Regions from separate parts of the Stutzerimonas sp. LR2 genome, predicted to be linked through region 3. Evidence: predicted binding sites of a transcription regulator. Region 3 holds the regulator's gene; each other region holds the start of a gene.
What was found. Region 3 encodes sigma-54, which starts transcription at its own class of promoters, with help from an activator protein. Its sites were predicted from a motif close to ANTGGCATNNANNTTGCTNT; they were not measured.
Positions count from the first base shown of each region.

Region 1: glnK (P-II family nitrogen regulator) is a predicted target of sigma-54. The motif match lies at 1,051-1,070, and genes of this name have one in related genera.
Region 2: ACVRRC_RS09635 (CmpA/NrtA family ABC transporter substrate-binding protein) is a predicted target of sigma-54. The motif match lies at 1,194-1,213, and genes of this name have one in related genera.
Region 4: fliD (flagellar filament capping protein FliD) is a predicted target of sigma-54. The motif match lies at 763-782, and genes of this name have one in related genera.

Region 1 is NZ_JBVTRR010000001.1:145,617-147,769, reverse strand. Features, by position in the region: gene ACVRRC_RS00705 (YifB family Mg chelatase-like AAA ATPase) at 1-564, opposite strand, end outside; gene ACVRRC_RS00700 (accessory factor UbiK family protein) at 601-861, opposite strand; gene glnK (P-II family nitrogen regulator) at 1,258-1,596, shown strand; gene ACVRRC_RS00690 (ammonium transporter) at 1,635-2,153, shown strand, end outside.
Region 2 is NZ_JBVTRR010000002.1:659,012-661,164, reverse strand. Features, by position in the region: gene ACVRRC_RS09640 (BatD family protein) at 1-1,131, shown strand, start outside; gene ACVRRC_RS09635 (CmpA/NrtA family ABC transporter substrate-binding protein) at 1,268-2,153, shown strand, end outside.
Region 3 is NZ_JBVTRR010000005.1:114,303-116,455, forward strand. Features, by position in the region: gene lptB (LPS export ABC transporter ATP-binding protein) at 1-299, shown strand, start outside; gene ACVRRC_RS18145 (RNA polymerase factor sigma-54) at 446-1,954, shown strand; gene hpf (ribosome hibernation-promoting factor, HPF/YfiA family) at 2,029-2,153, shown strand, end outside.
Region 4 is NZ_JBVTRR010000001.1:540,875-543,027, reverse strand. Features, by position in the region: gene flgM (flagellar biosynthesis anti-sigma factor FlgM) at 1-21, shown strand, start outside; gene flgN (flagellar protein FlgN) at 18-458, shown strand; gene fliD (flagellar filament capping protein FliD) at 807-2,078, shown strand; gene fliS (flagellar export chaperone FliS) at 2,078-2,153, shown strand, end outside.

The DNA.
Region 1 (2,153 bases), on a different contig from region 3:
GTAGGGCTGGACCTGCCGCAGCAGCCCCTGGGCCACGTAGGGCTCGAGCGGGGTAACGCCGTTGAAGTGGGCGGCAACTTCCAGCAGATGCTCGGCGGCAAACACGGTCAGGCCCGAGGCGAGGCTGGCCTCCTCGGCATTGGCTCGCGGCACCAGCAGCGCACGGCCGGCGGCACGCGCGGCGAGGGCGGCCGGCAGCACGCCCTGGACCGGGCGCAAGGCACCGGACAACGCCAGTTCGCCCAGGCATTCCAGCTGCTCCAGACGTTCGCCGGGCAGCTGTCCGCTGGCGGCGAGGATGCCCAGCGCGATGGCCAGGTCGAAGCGACCACCGTCCTTGGGCAGATCGGCAGGGGCGAGATTGAGCGTGATGCGTCGGGCGGGGAAATCGAAACCGGAGGTAAGGATGGCGCTGCGCACTCGGTCCTTGCTCTCCTTGACGGCGGTTTCCGGCAGGCCGACCAGGGTCAGCGCCGGCAGGCCGTTGGCCAGATGCGCCTCGACGGTCACCGCCGGGGCTTCGACGCCGATCTGAGCGCGGCTATGGACGATGGCCAGGGACATTCGATCACTCCTTTGATCGTGTCACGGCCCGGTCGGTCAGGACGCGGGCGGTGTGAGCTTCTCTTCCAGTTCGGCGACCTTGGCTTCGAGCGCCTCGAGCCGGGCGCGGGTGCGGGCGAGCACCACCATTTGGCTGTCGAACTCGTCGCGGCTGACCACGTCGAGCTTGTTCAGTGCACCCTGCACCACGCCCTTGAGCTGGGCTTCGAACTCGCCGCGCGGCAGCGGCGTTTCACCGTTGAACAGGCGCGAGGCCTGGGAGCCGATGGCATCTAGGAAAGCTTTTGGCGGCAACATTGAAAACACCTGTCGTTGAACGGGGCGCAGTGTAGCACGGCGTTTTTTTCGCCTTTCCCGGCTGCGGTGCACAAAAAATGAGCAGGCCATGGTGCAGCTGCGCACCATTTTCGTGCGTTCGTTGTGCTCAACCGTCTGTCGGGCCGCTTCGTTTGCGGCCGAGCCCCCGCAGCAAGCGGCTCGCGCAAAGCTGGCATCGATTCTGCTTTGTCCCCGTTGACGCACGCACCGGTTCGTTGCGGTGCATGGGCGATTCGCGACGCTTCGTCGGCGAGATTGGTGGTGTCGGTCCGCGGCCCGGCTGAAGCCGGAGCGTTACAAGAGCCAGACACTGAGCTTAGACTTGAGCCGGGTTCGTACTTCTGGGGCAAGTCCACCTAAACGGGAGAAGTTTTCATGAAACTAGTCACTGCCATCATCAAGCCGTTCAAGCTGGACGACGTGCGCGAGTCGCTGTCGGAGATTGGCGTACAGGGCATCACCGTCACCGAAGTCAAGGGCTTCGGCCGTCAGAAGGGCCACACCGAGCTGTACCGCGGCGCCGAATACGTCGTCGACTTCCTGCCAAAGGTGAAGATCGACGTGGCCATCGCCGACGATCAGCTCGATCGCGTGATCGAGGCCATCACCAAGGCGGCCAACACCGGCAAGATCGGTGACGGCAAGATCTTCGTGGTCAACCTGGAACAGGCCATCCGCATCCGTACCGGCGAAACCGATACCGACGCGATTTAAGCAGCACCTCCGAACCCCCACGCCCCAGGAGTAAAACCATGACTCTGCGAAGATTCGCAGGGCTAGGAGCCCTTTTGTCTCTGTTAAGCCCAGGCCTGGCCATGGCGCAGGAGGCAACGCTGGATTCAGGCGATACGGCATGGATGCTGACGGCCACTGCGCTGGTGCTGTTCATGACCATCCCCGGACTGGCGTTGTTCTACGGCGGCATGGTCCGCTCGAAGAACATCCTCTCGGTGATGATGCAGTGCTTCGCCATCACCGGCCTGATGAGCATCCTCTGGATGGTCTATGGCTACAGCCTTGCATTCGATACCACCGGTATGGAAGCGGGCGTCACCAACTTCAATTCCTTCGTCGGTGGTCTGGATCGCGCCTTCCTCAGCGGCCTGACTCCTGACAGCCTGGTCGGCGCCTTCCCGGAAAGCGTCTTCATCACGTTCCAGATGACCTTCGCCATCATCACCCCGGCGCTCATCGTCGGCGCCTTCGCCGAGCGCATGAAGTTCTCGGCGATGCTGGTGTTCATGGGCGTCTGGTTCACCCTGGTCTATGCG
Region 2 (2,153 bases), on a different contig from region 3:
TCTCCGCTGCAGATGCCCGAAGCGCTTGTGGAGCGCCTCGGCGAGCCGCGCACCTACGAGAAGACCATCAACGGCATCCGCCACGGCGTCATAGAGGTGCGCTATGCGCTGTTCCCGCAGAAATCCGGTGAACTGACCATCCCCGCTCAGCTGTTCAGCGCCACCACCGTCACCAACGGCAGCAGCTCGGTGTTCGGCTCGCGCGGCGGCCGGTCCACCCAGGTCCGCTCGCCGAGCATCCCGCTGACGGTCAAGGCCAAACCGGCCGACTATCCAGTCGGCGCGCCCTGGCTGCCAGCGCGCAGCCTGACGCTGGTCGAAGCCTGGAGCCCGGAGCCGCAGCAGGCCCAGGCCGGCGAATCGCTCACCCGCAGCCTGCTGCTCAAGGCCGAGGGGCTGACCAGCACGCAGCTGCCGGCGATCGGCTCCACACCGAGCGCCGAACTGCGCCGTTACCCGGACCAGCCCAGCCTGGCCAACGAGGTCAGCTCAGCCGGCCTGGTCGGCAGTCGCGAACAGCGCGAAGCCTTGATCCCCACCCGCAGCGGGCCATTGCAGCTGCCTGCTCTCGAAGTCGTCTGGTGGAACACGGTCGAAGATCGCCTGGAGCGCACCACGCTTGAGGCGCGTACGCTGGATGTCGCGGACAATCCGAATCTCGCCCCGCCAGCGGCCGAACCACCGGTGCTGTCAGCAGTACCCGCCGAACAGGCCGTGCTCTGGCCGTGGCAGCTGAGCACAGCGCTGCTGGCACTCAGCACGCTGATCGGCTTCGGTCTGTGGCTGCATGCACGGCGCCAGCCTGCGGTGCAGCGCGCGCTGCAACCCGGCCCTACTCCGCGCAGCCTGCTCGACGATCTGCGCCGCGCCTGCCAGGCCAACGATACACAGGCCACCCGCCAGGCACTGGACGCCTGGGCGCGGCAGCAACCGGAAACACTGGCGGACATGGCCGCGCGTTTCGTGCCGCTTTCCGACGCCCTGGACGGCCTGAATGGCGCGCTGTATAGCGAAGCCGGCCAACGCTGGCAGGGCGATGCGCTGTGGCAGGCGATCCAGGCGCTGCCACCGGCCAGCAGCCCGGATCTCGACCAGGAACAGGGTGCATTGCCGCCGCTCTATCCACGCTGATGGCCGTCTTTGGGCGGCACTGGCGAACCCCAGTGACCGCTCGCGGCATGCACCATTTTCTCGCTGGCATATGGCTTGCTTCAGGGTTGACATAACCAATCTTGCGCACCGCGCCACCGGAAAAAGGCCATCAAGCATGACCGACCCTCTCTCGCCGCCCCGACACGATGCACTGACCTGGGTCGCCGGCAGCGATGCACCGGAAAAGAGCTCGATCAACCTCGGCTTTCTGCCGCTCACCGATGCCGCCTCGCTGATCGTCGCCGCCACCCAGGGTTTCGCCCAGCCGTTCGGACTGACGCTCAACCTGCAGCGGCAGAACTCCTGGTCGGCCCTGCGCGACAAGCTGATCGGCGGCGAGCTGGACGCAGCCCACGGGCTGTACGGCCTGATCTATGCGGTGCATCTGGGCATCGGCGGCAGCCCGGCAGTGGACATGGCCGTGCTCATGGGCCTGGCGCAGAACGGCCAGAGCATCAACCTGTCCGCCCCGTTGAAGGCCGCAGGCGTGACCGATGCCGAGGCACTGCGCGCCAGCGTGCGCCATAGCGGTGCACGCCTGACCCTGGCACATACCTTCCCCACCGGCACCCACTCGCTCTGGCTCTATTACTGGCTGGCCGCCCATGGCATCGATCCGCTGCGGGACGTGAAGACGCTCGTGCTGCCGCCTTCGCAGATGGTGGCGCACCTGCGCGCCGGTCGCATCGATGGCTTCTGCGCCGGCGAACCCTGGGGAGCACAGGCCATTACCGAAGGCGTCGGCTTCACCCTGGCGACCAGCCAGTCGATCTGGCCTGACCACCCGGAAAAGGTGCTCGGCTGCACCCGCGCGTTCGTCGAGGAATACCCCAACACCGCCCGAGCACTGGTCATGGCCGTGCTGGAGGCGAGCCGCTTCATCGACCAGAGCCAGGAGAATCGCCGCAGCACCGCACAGCTGATCGCCGGGCGCGACTACGTCGATGCACCGCTGGCGGCCATCGAGTCACGCTTTCTCGGCCTCTACCAGGATGGCCTCG
Region 3 (2,153 bases):
GCCGTCGCGTGGAAATCGCCCGCGCCCTGGCTACGGCGCCGAAGTTCATCCTGCTCGACGAACCCTTCGCCGGTGTCGACCCGATCTCGGTGGGCGACATCAAGCAGATCATCCACCACCTCAAGGCCAAGGGCATCGGGGTGCTGATCACCGACCACAACGTTCGGGAAACTCTGGACATCTGTGAGACGGCGTACATCGTCAACGACGGCCAGCTGATCGCCGAAGGCGATGCCCAGAGCATCCTCGCCAACCAGCTGGTCAAGGAAGTCTACCTGGGCCACGAATTCCGACTGTAAGAGCGGATTTTTTGCTCGGCTCGGCAAATCGGCTCTAGGCAAAGGCTTCGTCGGCAGGCATATAATTTGCTTTCATCGGCGCCCTGGGCGCCGCATGTCGGAACAGGCGCGGTTGCGCCGGCATACAAGGTTCGAAGTCCTCTGCCATGAAACCATCGCTAGTCCTGAAGATGGGCCAGCAGCTGACGATGACACCGCAGCTGCAACAGGCCATACGGCTCCTCCAGCTTTCCACCCTCGATCTGCAACAGGAGATCCAGGAAGCGCTGGATTCCAATCCCATGCTCGAGCGTGAAGAGGATGGCGACGACTTCGACGGCTCCGACCCCATGGCCGAGGCCGTCGATCGTTCGAGCGACGCTGGCAGCGAAAAGATCAGCACTCAGGAAAGCACCTATGAAGAGCCTTCGCACAGCGGCGAAGGCCTCGACGAGGCCGACTGGGGTGAGCGCATCCCCAGCGAGCTACCGGTCGACACCGCCTGGGAGGACATCTACCAGACCAGCGCCAGCAGCCTGCCGAGCAACGACGACGACGAATGGGACTTCACCAGCCGTACGTCCAGCGGTGTCAGCCTGCAGAGCCATCTGCTGTGGCAGCTCAACCTCGCCCCCATGAGCGACACCGACCGCCTGATCGCCACCACACTGATCGACTGCATCAACGATCAGGGCTATCTCGAGGAGTCTCTGCAGGAAATCGTGGACAGCTTCGACCCGGAGCTTGAAATCGAGCTCGACGAGGTCGAAGTCGTGCTGCGTCGCGTACAGCAGTTCGAACCTGCCGGTATCGGCGCACGAGATTTGCGCGAATGCCTGCTCCTGCAGCTGCGCCAGCTCCCTGACCGCACCCCTTGGCTCAGCGAAGCCCAGCGGCTGGTGAGTGACCATCTGGACCTGTTGGGTAGCCGCGACTACAGCCTGCTGATGCGCCGCATGAAGCTCAAGGAAGACGAGCTGCGCCAGGTCATCGAGCTCATCCAGAGCCTCAACCCGCGCCCGGGCTCGCAGATCGAGGCGAGCGAGCCGGAGTACGTGGTGCCGGACGTCATCGTACGCAAGCACAACGATCGCTGGTTGGTGGAGCTCAACCAGGACGCCATGCCCCGACTTCGCGTCAATGCCCAGTACGCCAGCTTCGTAAAGCGCGCCGATTCGAGTGCCGACAATACCTTCATGCGCAACCAGCTGCAGGAAGCGCGCTGGTTCATCAAGAGCCTGCTCAGTCGCAACGAAACACTGATGAAGGTCGCCACTCAGATCGTCGAGCACCAGCGTGCCTTCCTCGAACACGGCGACGAGGCGATGAAGCCGCTGGTGCTGCACGACATCGCCGAAGCCGTGGGGATGCACGAGTCGACGATTTCCCGCGTCACCACGCAGAAATACATGCATACGCCGCGTGGCATCTACGAACTCAAATACTTCTTCTCCAGCCACGTCAGCACGGCGGAAGGCGGCGAATGTTCGTCCACCGCGATCCGCGCGATCATCAAGAAGCTGGTCGCCGCGGAAAACCCGAAAAAGCCGTTGAGCGACAGCAAGATCGCTGGTTTACTGGAGGCGCAGGGCATCCAGGTGGCCCGCCGCACCGTTGCGAAATACCGCGAGTCGCTCGGTATCGCACCGTCCAGCGAGCGTAAACGATTGCTGTGATCGGCCACTGGTCGAACTGTCCCGGCGGCAGGCCTCAAGACCTGCTCTTCGCACAAGGCAAAGGAGATAGCAGTATGCAAGTCAACATCAGCGGTGTTCATCTGGAAGTTACCGATGCCCTGCGTGACTACATCGAGGAGAAATTCGACCGACTGGCCCGTCATTTCGACCGCATCATCAGCGTCCAAGTGGTCCTGCA
Region 4 (2,153 bases), on a different contig from region 3:
CACCGCGGAAGCGATGCGTGAACCAGCGCGACAAGCTGCTCGCGGTCGTCGCTGACGACCTGGAGCAGGACTGCGAGGATTACCTGGCCCTGCGCGACCTGATGCAGGCGCTCTATGCGTTCCTGCTCGAGCGTGACAGCCCGGAAATCGACCGTCTCAATCTGCAGATCACCACGCGCGTCGAAGCCCTCGCCGTGCGGGCCCAGCGCCGGGCCAAGGTGCTCGGCGCCTTCCGCCTGCAGGCCGATGCCGAAGGCATGCAGCGGCTGCTCGGCTGCTATCCCGAAGACCAGGCGACGCGCCTGCGCACGCTCTGGCAGAAGCTCGGGGCGATGGCCAGCCAGTGCCAGCAGATCAATGAGCGCAACGGCAAGTTGCTCGCCATGCATCACGAAATCCTCGGCCAGCTGCTGGCCGGCAGCCACGATGCGCGGCTGTACCAGCCGCAGATGTACTGAAGCGCGGCTGCGATCTCAGGCCCCTGCGGCGGCCTTGCCCTCACCCTGGCTCTCGGTCTCGATATTCCGCAACAGCCTTCCTCGTTCCGAATGTTTGGCCCGGCAGACGCCGCTGTCAGCCATCCCTCGCGCATTTTCTCGTTGTGCCTTAAGTCCTGCCCCCTTGTCCGTCGCCTTTAACCGGAGAGATTCCGCCGTCGGCCAGGCGGAAACGGCATTTCCCCGTTTCCTCCGAAGGCCACTGTGCGGAAGCGTTTCTTCTGCGGACATCAGAACAAAACGCTTGTAAATCAATGGTTTGCTAATTGGCATTCAACTTGCTCTAGAGAGCGCAGGAAGGGGATCGGTATGGCGATAGATTCGGATTACATAAAGCAGATGTCGACGCAGCTGGCGACCTACGAAGTTCAGTCTTCGCTGGACCGGCTCAATCGCAACGAAAGCAACTACAAGACCCAGCGTGATGCGCTGAGCAAGTTGCGCACCGCCCTGACCACCTTCAAGTCGGCCGCCTCCGCCCTGAAGACCGGCAAGGCGACGATGCTGGTCAACAGCGCCTCGTTCAGCCAGGAGGGCTACGCCACGGCCACGGTCGGCAGCAAGGCGCAGCCGGGCAGCTACCAGTTTTATGTGGAGCAGCTGGCCAGCAAGCAGCAGGTCGCCGTGCAGGGCCTGGCAGACGGCAGCCTGAGCGGCACGCTGACGCTCAAGGGGCAGGATTTCGATCTGAGCGGCTACACCACCCTCGAAGAAGCGGCCAAGGCCATCAACGCCACTGCCGACCTCGGCGTGCAGGCCACGCTGGTACGCAGCAATGGCCAGGTCAACCTGGTGCTGACCAGTGCCGAAAGCGGCGCCGCCAATGCGTTCGCCGTATCGCTGGCCGGCAATGCCGCCGCCACCGCCACCACGCTTTCCGAGGCGGCCGATGCGCGCATTCGCATGGGCGGCAGTTTCGGTGCCGGCGGTATCGAGCTGACCAGCTCGAGCAACACGTTCGACAACGTCATCGATGGCGTCAGCCTGTCGGTCAGCAAGCTGCACAAGGACGGCGACGCGGCGCTGACGCTGACCGTCGGCCAGGACCAGAGCGCCACCAAGGCCAAGGCGAAGAGCTTCGTCGACGCCTTCAATGCGCTGATGACCAGCTTCGATTCCCTGACCGCCAGCGGCAGCGAAAGCAGCGCCCGTGGCGCCCTCGCCGGGGATTCCAGCGTGCGTGCCATCGAGGGGCGGCTGAATACGCTGCTGCGCACCGACTTCGCCGGCAACAGCCTGATCAACTTCGGCATCAGCGCCGATCGCAACGGCAAGCTGACCATCGACAGTGCGCGTTTCGAGGCGGCGGTGGCCAAGGACCCGGCTGGCTTCGAGGCGCTGTTCACCGGCAAGGACAACCTGCTCGACAGCATCGACAAGACGGTCGCCGCCTACACCAGCAGCGCCAACGGCATGTTGAAGAACCGCATGGACACGCTGGACCTGAACCTGCGACGCACCAACGAACAGTTCGACAAGCTGCAGCAGCAGTACGACAGCTACTACTCCCGCTACCTCAAGCAGTTCACCTCCATGATGCAGACCATGCAGAGCATGGAGCAGACCTTCGGAATGTTCTGATGACCTACCTTCCCAACGACAGTTACGACAGCTACCGCTCGGTGGACCTGGAGGCCCGTGCCGCGTCGGCCTCAC